DNA from 2 places in the Micromonospora sp. DT15 genome. Region 1 is predicted to be linked to the other one. Evidence: riboswitches for the same ligand, from Rfam matches in the RefSeq annotation. Region 1 holds a riboswitch; the other holds the start of a gene.
What was found. Region 1 has a riboswitch for ZMP and ZTP ahead of ACLQ3F_RS01840 (bifunctional 5,10-methylenetetrahydrofolate dehydrogenase/5,10-methenyltetrahydrofolate cyclohydrolase). Riboswitches for the same ligand answer to the same signal wherever they lie in the genome.

Region 1 (4,952 bases):
GCTCGTATCCAGTTCGGCGACCTCGACGCAGGCACCGCCGTTGTTGTCGCTGTAGCTCGACTTGCGCCAGACCAGGCGATCCGAAGTCTCCATGATCACTCTCTCAGGTCTGTTGCCGCTCCACGTCGTCCGCCATCCTCAGGATGAGCTTGCGCGACTCTACCGGCCCGAGAGCGGCTGCCCGGAGTCGGTCCCACAGCCGAGTGTAGGCCCGTACGGCGTCCGGCCGGTCAAGGTAATCCGCGTCGGTGAAGGTCTCGACGTAGATCACGTCCGATGCAGCGTCGTCCCCGAAGCGCAGGATGATGAAGCTGAACGATGCTGTCTCATAGGTCTGCGCGTTGAACGGGAACACTTGAAGGGTGACGTTGGGCCGCTCGCTGACCTCTGCCAGGTGCAGGAGCTGATTGCGCATCGTCGTCGCGTCACCGATCCTTCGGCGCAGCGCCGACTCGCTGAGGATGAAGCTCAGGTCGGGCCCGTCGTTCTGCCGCAGAATCGACTGCCGTTCCAAGCGCACGGCAACCTGCCGGTCGACCTCATCGGTGGGCGGGCGTGGGTGGGCGATCGCGTTCATGGCGCGGATGTAGGGCTCGACCTGAAGGACTCCGGGGATGACCTCTGGCTGGTACCAGCGGATCTCCGACGCGTCACCTTCGAGGTCTAGGTACTGGCGGAACCATTCCGAAGCGGCGTTTCGATGTGTGCTGCCGAGTCAGCGGTCGTCGTCGCCCTCGGTCGGACGTGGTGGGCGGTTGTGTTTAGCCCACTCGTCTACCTCGTCCGCGTCCCAGATGGTTGTCCCGATGAGGCGAGCCATCGGCTCAGGAAAGCCGGGGCGGCGGGTGATCTGCAGTACCCGCTGCCGCGACACGTTGAACAGGGCGGCCAACTCGCCAGGCCCGTACAAGCGCGGTCGCTTCACGACCTGAAAGTAGGCGCGACTTTAGCTTGACTATCGTCACTTGCAGATTGACAAGACAGCACCGTGTGGTGTGTGGTGGAGTGGTCACGCCAGGCGACGGCGGGATAACTCGCCGGGAGGTTGGGTGCCAAAGCACGTGCCGTACGACGACTACCTGCTGGCGGTGGCGCTGACCTTGGCTCGGCGGCATCGGCCGGTCTGGTCGTGGCGGCGGTGGCGGCGGATCTGCCGGTGTGGAGCTGATCTGCCGTGTCGGGCCAGGCACCGCATCCCGATCCGTCGGGGCCACTGGCCAGGGGAGGAGCAGGAGTGACCGAGGATGAGGTCGGACGAGTCTTGTTCATGCACCTTCCCGGCGTTGAGGGGCTCTGCGCCGGCTGTCGCTGGTGGTGGGCATGGCTGTCCCCGTACCCCTGCTATCAAGCGGAGTGGGCCACTCGCTGGCACGCCCGGCTCGCGACCCGGCGCTTCCTGGATGGCCTGCGGTGACCACCCACGGCCCGGTCCTTCCGGTGTGGACCTGCGGCGGCTGCGCCGCGCCCTGGCCCTGCCGGACTCGGCGAACGGAGCTGCATGCCGAGTTCGAGGGTGCACCCGTGTCATTGGCCCTCTACATGGGCTCTTACCTGGTCTGGGCGGCCGAGGACCTGACCTGGGTGCCCGCCGGGCTGCTGCACCGGCGTTTCCTGGGCTGGGTCCGGTGAGTCTGATCCGGCGGGGCGATGAGCGGTTCCACTACAGCGACAACTCGCACAAGTGGATCCCGCCGAACCCGGACTACGACCAGGAGGTCTGGGACGAGATGGTCCGCCAGCACCAGCTCCAGCACCTGGAGGAGATCTCCAACCGCAGGAGGCCGCCTCGATCAAGTGATGAAAAGTAGGTCTGAAGATGGCCCTGGGACCTACTTTTCATCACTTGATCTTGGAGTCGGGCGGACCGGGCTACTGGTTTGCTCGTTCGGCGGCGCGGACGGCGTTGCGGAACAGCATCGCGACGGTGGTCGGGCCGACCCCGCCGACCCGGGGGGTGATCGCGCCGGCTACCTCGGCGCACGCTTCGTCCACGTCCGGTAGGAGGCGCCGCCCGTCGTAGCGGACGCCGGCGCCGATGACGACCGCGCCGGGCTTGACGTGCTCAGGCTTCACGATCCCGGGTACGCCGGCGGCGGCCACGAGGATGTCGGCGCGGCGGGTGTAGCGGTCCCAGTCGGGCACGCCGGTGTGGACGACGGTGACGGCGGCGTTGGCGGTCGGGCGCTTCTGGGCGAGCAGCATGGCCAGGGGGCGGCCCAGGGTGGCGCCGCGGCCGAGGATGACGACCTCACGGCCGGCGACGGGGATCTCGTAGTACGCCAGGAGGGCCTCGATGCCCGCGGGGGTGCACGGCAGCGGGCCGGGCAGGCCGACGGCGAGACGCCCCATGTTCAGTGGGTGCATGCCGTCGACGTCCTTGTCCGGGTCGATGGTCTGCAACGCCGCGTCGTAGTCCAGATGCCCCGGCACGGGGTACTGCACGAGCAGCCCGTGTACGTCCGGGTCGGTGTTGAACCGGGCAATGGCCTGGTGCAGCTCGGCCTGGGTGGCGGTGGCCGGCAGATGCACGTGCGGGGAGGCGAACCCGAGCGCGGCGGCCTGACGCTGCTTGATGGCGATGTAACCGGCGCTGGCGTCGTCGTCGCCGACGAGGATGGTGGCGAGGCTCGGTGTGATCCCGCGGCTGCGCAGCCGGGCGGCCGCGGCGGCGGTCTCGGCCAGGACGGCTTCGGCGACTGGTGCACCCGGCAGGAGCCGGGCCGCGCCCGATGAGGTGTGGTGCTCGGCGGATGGGCTGGTCGTAGTCATGGTGGTTCCTCGACGCAGGCGCCCAGGCGGTCGACGCCCGCGAGAGGCTCCCCGATGGTTTTGACCATCCCCGTGCCGCCAGTCGCCGGTGCCTCGATCATGCCCCATCGCCAGGGCAACTGCCCAGTTGGACCAGCAGCGCCGCCGATGGAGCCGCGCGGGCTGTTCGGTAACACTCGTGCTCCGCCTGACGAAGAAGGGGTGTGAAGGCTACGAGGGAGGACGGCCTGTGAATGAGCCGAGCCGAGCCGATGATGACATTTTCGGCATCGGAGCCGATCCGGTGGCTTTCGAGGTCTTCTACCGCCGGCACCTGGAGGCGGTGGGCCGGTTCGTGGCGCGGCGGGTCGACGACCCGCATCTCGCCGCCGACCTCACCGCCGACGTGTTCCTGGCGGTGATCGAGTCGGCGGCCGGCTACCGGCCGGAGCGGGGCAGCCAGATCGGCTGGCTGTACGGGGTGGCCCGCAACGTCATAGGCGACGAGCGGCGTCGGGCTGCCCAACGGCTGCGGGTGACCGGCCGACTGGCCGGACGACGGGACCTCGGCCCCGATGACATCGCCCGCATCGAGGAGCGGATCGACGCCGAGTCGGCGGCCCGCCGCACCCACAGGGCGCTGAGCGAGCTGCCCGAGGGCACCCGGACGCTTGTCGAACTCGTCGCCGTGGACGGCCTCAGCGTCGCGGAGGCGGCGACAGTGCTGGGGATGTCACCGGTGGCCGCTCGGGTCCGCCTGCATCGTGCCCGCCGCATCGTCCGCGCCGTGCTCGCCCGCCCGGTCACCACCCTCGCCTGAGAGACGGAGATGACGATGAACGAGACCGAACGGTCGCCGCAGGGGTTCGAGGAGCAGCTTCTCAGGGATCTGACCGCACACGTCGCCCAACGGGCCGAGGAGGCGTCGGCGGTCCGTCCCGCCGGACGCCGTACCCAGTTCCTGCGCGGTTGGCGTCTCGTCGGAGCGCTCGGACTGGTGGTGACGTTGACCGCCGGTGCGCTGGCGGTCCAGACCGTGAGGCTGGGCGATCAGCCGCCGCCGACTGCCAGCGCGTCGGAGATCTTCCACCTGGCGGCCGACGCGGCTCGACAACAGCCGGAACTCACCGCCCGACCCGACCAGTACGTCTTCACCGAATCCCTGGCGACGATCCGGGACCTGCCGGACAGCGGGCCCTACCAGACCATCCGGAACCAGCTGTGGCAGTCGGCTGGCGGAGTGGCGTACACGAAGGGGCGCTACCGACCGGAGGCTGATCCGAACGGATGGGGCGAGCTGAGGGAGCTCCGCATCGACGATGCCGCCGATCCCACGAAGGAGCTTGACGCGTTCCAGCCGCCGGCGTACCACGGCGACCTGCCCACCGACCCGGACGAGCTGCTCCGCTACCTTCGGGAACACCCGGTCGACCTGCATCTCCCCGAAGGGGCCGACGAGGAGGCCCTCTACGCGGACGAGAGCATGGCGTACACCACCGCGCGGTCGATGCTCGACGGCTACGTGCCGCCCCGCGCGCTCGCGGCGCTGTATGAAGTGCTGGCCCGGGAGCCCGGCGCGACAGTCATCTCCGCCGACGTGGTGGACGCCGCAGGCCGGCACGGGGTGGCGATCCGGATGCCCGGTGTGATCGGTGGCAACGTGGACCTGCTCTTCGACCGCGACACCCACGTCTTCCTCGGGCGCCGCCACTCGGTGATACGCAACGGCAAGGAGTCACTGGAGTCGGCTGCCGCGCTCCTGCGGGTCGCCATCGTCGACCGGCCGGGCCAGGTGCCGTGAGCGAGCCGGTCACGGCCGGTCGTCACGGCCGGTCGGTCAGGGCTGGGCGAACAGGGGGCCGTAGTTCGAGCGGAACATCTGCTCGCCGAGGCGGCGCATCACCAGGTCGCGCAGCGCGGGCGGGAGCCCGGTGGCCTTGTCGCGGCGATGGGTCTGGCTGAGCACCCAGTCGGTACGCGGGCGGCGCCGCGCCTCGTACCCGCGCAGGGCCTCGGCAACGGACCCGGCGGTGGCCAACGAGGACGCGAGCACGAAAGCGTCCTCCAGGGCCATCGCCGCGCCCTGGGCCATGTTCGGTGAGGTGGCGTGGGCGGCGTCGCCGATCAGCAGCACCGGCCCCCGGGACCAGGAGTCGAGCACGACCTCCTGGTTCGGCCCGGAGTGCAGGGTGCTGTCGTCGTAG
Region 2 (4,952 bases), on a different contig from region 1:
GCGGGCGTTGCGGGCCGGCCCGGCGGATGTGCTGCTCGCGGTCGCCCCGACCTACGTCGGCCTGACCGGGGCGGCCCGGCTGGTGGACCTGCCGGTGTGGCCGGTCGCCGGTGGGCCGACCGGGGTCGACCTGGACGACCTGGCCGCCCAGGTACGCCGGGCCCGGGCCGCGGGGCTGCGGCCGCGCGCCTGCTACCTGATGCCGGACTTCGCCAACCCCTCCGGCGTCAGTATCGACACCGCACACCGGCAACGGTTGCTGGACCTGGCGGCGCAGGAGGATCTGCTGCTGCTGGAGGACAACCCGTACGGACTGTTCCACAGCGACGACGGGCCGCGCCCGCCCACCCTGAAGGCGTTGGACACCGGCCGGCGGGTCGTCTACCTCGGCTCGTTCGCCAAGACCGTGCTCCCCGGGGCACGGGTCGGCTACGTCGTCGCCGACCAGCGGGTCGGCGGCCCGGGCGGGCGGGTCGGCACGCTCGCCGACCAGCTCGCCATGATCAAGAGCATGGTCACCGTGAACACGTCACCGATCGCGCAGGCCGTGATCGGCGGCCGGCTGCTGGAGCACGGATGCAGCCTGGTCGCCGCCAACACCCGGGAGCGGTCCGCGTACACCAGGAATCTGCGCCACCTGGTGGCCGGCCTCACCCGGCGCTTTCCGGCTCACCCGGACCAGCCCGGGGTGCGGTGGACGGTGCCGGCCGGCGGGTTCTTCGTGGTGGTGACAGTGCCGTTCCCGGTCGACGACGCGTTGCTGGACCGATCGGCGCGCGACTACGGGGTGCTGTGGACGCCGATGGCGCACTTCTACGACGACTCCGCGCCGGTGTGCGCGTTGCGGTTGTCGGTGAGCGCTGTCACACCGGAGCAGATCGACGTCGGGCTGGATCGCCTCGCGGCGCTGATCACCGACGAGTTGACTCGCCGGGCGGGTTGACACACCGCGTTCATCGGATGGCAATGCGCGACGACCCGCGTACCGCCGTCCTCGTTGGACGGTCATAATAAGCCGCATGGTTGCCTGGGAGTACGCCCTGCTCGTCCGTCGCTATCAGGGACAGGGCCGCAATTTTCACGTCTCGTTCGTCTGGTACGCGCCGGACGGGTCCCGCAAGGACATCACCGCCTACGGCGACACCGCCATCGCGCACCTCAACCGCGCCGGCCGCGAGGGGTGGGAGCTGGTCTCCGCCGCCGAGGACGTCAACAACGTCCAAGGCAGCACCGAAGTCCACCGCTACCACCTCAAGCGCCCCATGGGCTGACTCCGGCCCCCCGCCCCCGTCCCCGTCCGCCCCCGTCCGCGTCGATCATGGAGTTGTGGTGGTGGGCGAAAGTCGCTACCCGCCCTCATTCGGGCACCACAACTCCATGATCGACGCGAGTCGGTCGGGTCAGCTCAGGTCGACGCCGGGGTAGAGCGGGTACGTGGCCAGCAGGTCGGTGGCCTGGCGGGCGATCTTGTCGGCCAGGCCCGCGTCCAGCGTGTACTTCGCCTTCGACGGGGTGCCGTCGGCGTTGGCGCCGGCGGTGGTCTGGGTCAGCACGGTGTGGATCAGCTCGGCGGTCTGGTCCATCTCGGCGGTGCCCAGGCCCCGGGTGGTCAGCGCCGGGGTGCCGATCCGGATGCCGGAGGTGTACCAGGCGCCGTTCGGGTCCTGCGGAACCGAGTTGCGGTTGGTGACGATGCCCGAGTCGAGGAGGGCCTGCTCGGCCTGCCGGCCGGTGAGCCCGTAACCGGACACGTCGATCAGCACCAGGTGGTTGTCGGTGCCGCCGGTGACGAGCTTCGCGCCCCGACGCAACAGCCCCTCGGCGAGGGCCTGCGAGTTGTCCACGATCCGCTGGGCGTAGTCGGCGAAGTCGGGCCGGCGGGCCTCGGCGAGCGCGACCGCCTTGGCGGCCATCACGTGCGGCAGCGGCCCGCCGAGCACCATCGGGCAGCCCCGGTCCACCTGGTCGGCCAGCTCCGGCTGGCAGAGCACCATGCCGCCGCGCGGGCCGCGCAACGACTTGTGGGTGGTGGTCGTGACGATGTGCGCGTGCGGCACCGGGTCGAAGTCGCCGGTGAACACCTTGCCGGCCACCAGGCCCGCGAAGTGCGCCATGTCGACCATGAAGGTCGCGCCGACCGAGTCGGCGATCTCGCGCAGGATCCGGAAGTTCACCTTCCGGGGGTACGCCGAGTAGCCGCCCACCAGGATCAGCGGCTTGAACTCGCGGGCCGCCTCGGCCACCCGGTCGTAGTCGATCAGGCCGGTCGCCGGGTCGGTGCCGTAACTGCGCTGGTCGAACATCTTGCCGGAGATGTTCGGCCGGAAACCGTGGGTGAGGTGGCCGCCGGCGTCCAGCGACATGCCGAGCATCCGCTGGTTGCCCAGCTCGCGGCGCAGCGCGAACCAGTCGGCCTCGGTGAGGTCGTTGACCTGGCGGACCTGGGCCTTCTTCAGGGCGGGGGACTCCACCCGGTCGGCGAGCACCGCCCAGAACGCGACCAGGTTGGCGTCGATGCCCGAGTGCGGCTGCACGTACGCGTGCGCGGCGCCGAACAGCTCCTGGGCGTGCTCGGCGGCGAGCGCCTCGACGGTGTCGACGTTCTGACAGCCGGCGTAGAAGCGGCGGCCGACGGTGCCCTCGGCGTACTTGTCGCTGAACCAGTTGCCCATGGCCAGCAGGGTCGCCGGGGAGGCGTAATTTTCGCTGGCGATCAGCTTGAGTGACTCCCGCTGGTCGGCCAGCTCGGCGCCGATGGCGTCGGCGACCCGCGGCTCGACAGCCCGGATCACCTCAAGGGCACTCCGGAATGCGGTGGACTCTGCGTTGCGGGACATGCGACCTCCAACAGACGTGCGGGGAAGGCCCAGGCGCTCGGCAAACGTCCACGTGACGAGGCCGCTCCCCGATGGTTCTCCATCCCCACGCGCCAGTAACGGCCCGGGAGGATCCTACCGGGCCGTTACTGGCCGTTCGGGCCGCCCTCCGGGAGGCGACCCCGCCAACGTAATGAGGGGTGATCAGACGATCACCGCCGGCTCGCTGATCAACAAGGTGCAGACCGCCGCCGGCAAGATCATTCCGGACCGGCTCAAGTCCGAGCAGCACCGCCGGATGGCCGAACCAGGCTCAGGCAGCTAACCCCCGCCCCCCGCCCCGCGCCGCCCCGGCTCCCTCATCCCGCGATCTTGCACTTTCTGTCGTGACAAAACGGCACGAGACATCGCCAACCGGCAACAGAAAGTGCAAGATCGCGGGCCGGGCCGGGCCGGGCCGGGGCGGGGCGGCACGACGAAGGGCCCGGCGTTGTGCCGGGCCCTTCGGAGTGAGCGGGTGCCTCAGGCCGTCACCGCATCGAGCGCCTTCTTGATCGCCTTCGGGGCGGTGGGGGTACGCGGCGCGTCCGCGCGCAGCGCGATCATCTTCTCGCCGATCTCCTGGAGCTGCTTGCGGCCCAACGCGTCGCGGACCTTGGGGAACCACTCCTGCTCTTCCTCCTCGACGTGGTGCGTGACGTTCTCGATCAGCACCGTCGTCTTGGCGTTGAAGCGCTCGTCGTCGGCGTCCATGCTGGCCAGCTCGGCGCAGAGCACATCGGCGACGTGGTGTTCCTCGTACGACTCGAGGATGTCGTCCTCCAGGTCGGGCAGCAGTCGGCGGACCTCCGGATACATCACCTCGTTCTCCAGGTAGGTGTGCACTGTCAGTGCCTCCAGGATCTGGTCCACCAACTTCTGCCGCTGGTTCGCCGGCCCCTCCTCGGCGTCCTGGAAGGCCTTGAACAGGCGGCGCATTTCCTTGTGGTCCTCTTTGAGCAGGACGATGGCATCGGTCGACACCGGTATGACCTCCCTGACGAGTCTCGGCTGGTGGGGATCCGGTACCCCTACGCCGAACGCGGAAACAGGTGAAACCGCCTCAGACCATCGCCAGGGTGCGGGGGATCTCGTCGAGCAGCTCCCGAGCCAGAAAGCCGATCCGGCCGTAGCGGGGGATCAGCCGCTGGCCGCTCACCGAGTGCGCGAACGAGCCCCAGCAGGCCGCCTGCGCCGGGTCGGCACCCCGGGACAACAGCCCCGCCAGCAACCCGGCGAGCACGTCCCCGCTGCCGGAGGTGCCCAGCCCGGCGTCGCCGCTCTCCTCCCGCCAACCCCGCCCGTCCGGTGCGGCCACGTGCCCGTACAGCGACACCACCGCCTCGTACCGGGCGGCCAACTCGGCCGCCTCGGAGTCCAGGTCGTCGCCCGGCTCCCGCCCGAGCAGGTGCTCGGCCTCGGTGACGTTGGGGGTGAGAACCACGGGTCGACCCGAGCCGACCAGCAGGTCCGGTGAGTGGCTGAGCGCACCGAGGGCGTACGCGTCGAGGACCAGCGACGTGTCCGGGCGGGCCGCCTCCAGGACCAGGCTCAGCAGACGGTTGGTCTCGTCGATCGCCTTCAGGCCGGGGCCGATCGCCACCACGTCGGCCTGCGTGACCAGGTCGCCGAGCTGGCCGTCCCGGTCGGCGGCGACCGCACCGTCGGTGGTTTCCGGCAGGCCGACCACGAGCGCCTCGGGCACCTGGATGCTCAGCGCCGCCGCCGTGGACTCCGCGGCGGCGAGCTGGAGCACCCCGGCACCGGCGCGCAAGGCGGCCACTCCGGCGAGCAGCACCGCGCCCGGCGTGAAGCGGGAACCGCCGACCACCAGCACGGTGCCCCGGCTCTCCTTCCCGCCCACCGGCACGGGCAGTGCCCAGTCCCGCAGCAACGCCGGGGTGATCACCTTCACCTCAGACCGGCTCGGCATGGATCTCGTCCTCCCTGGTCGGCTGGGCGCCCTGCTGACGCAGGTGCGCGACATCGTTGAAGGCGGTGAGAGCAAGGCGGCCGTCGTCGTCAGCCGACCACTCGGTGATCGAACAGTTGGCGATCACGTCCTGCCGGGTGAGGGCCATCAGCTCGTCCTCGGTC

Region 2: linked by a shared signal. The riboswitch ahead of ACLQ3F_RS05460 (glycine hydroxymethyltransferase) and the one ahead of ACLQ3F_RS01840 (bifunctional 5,10-methylenetetrahydrofolate dehydrogenase/5,10-methenyltetrahydrofolate cyclohydrolase) in region 1 are both predicted to bind ZMP and ZTP.

Annotation. Positions count from the first base shown of each region.
Region 1 is NZ_JBNCKJ010000001.1:403,404-408,355, forward strand. Features, by position in the region: gene ACLQ3F_RS01815 (DUF397 domain-containing protein) at 1-93, opposite strand, end outside; partial or broken gene ACLQ3F_RS01820 (DUF5753 domain-containing protein) at 104-667, opposite strand; gene ACLQ3F_RS01825 (DNA-binding protein) at 716-925, opposite strand; gene ACLQ3F_RS01830 (hypothetical protein) at 1,050-1,238, shown strand; gene ACLQ3F_RS01835 (hypothetical protein) at 1,626-1,808, shown strand; gene ACLQ3F_RS01840 (bifunctional 5,10-methylenetetrahydrofolate dehydrogenase/5,10-methenyltetrahydrofolate cyclohydrolase) at 1,870-2,769, opposite strand; ZMP/ZTP riboswitch at 2,783-2,865, opposite strand; gene ACLQ3F_RS01845 (RNA polymerase sigma factor) at 3,053-3,568, shown strand; gene ACLQ3F_RS01850 (CU044_5270 family protein) at 3,584-4,549, shown strand; gene ACLQ3F_RS01855 (FAD-dependent monooxygenase) at 4,586-4,952, opposite strand, start outside.
Region 2 is NZ_JBNCKJ010000002.1:288,490-293,441, forward strand. Features, by position in the region: gene ACLQ3F_RS05450 (PLP-dependent aminotransferase family protein) at 1-943, shown strand, start outside; gene ACLQ3F_RS05455 (hypothetical protein) at 1,011-1,271, shown strand; gene ACLQ3F_RS05460 (glycine hydroxymethyltransferase) at 1,401-2,837, opposite strand; ZMP/ZTP riboswitch at 2,858-2,947, opposite strand; gene ACLQ3F_RS05465 (hypothetical protein) at 3,010-3,141, shown strand; gene ACLQ3F_RS05470 (hemerythrin domain-containing protein) at 3,339-3,839, opposite strand; gene ACLQ3F_RS05475 (NAD(P)H-hydrate dehydratase) at 3,919-4,788, opposite strand; gene ACLQ3F_RS05480 (histidine phosphatase family protein) at 4,772-4,952, opposite strand, start outside.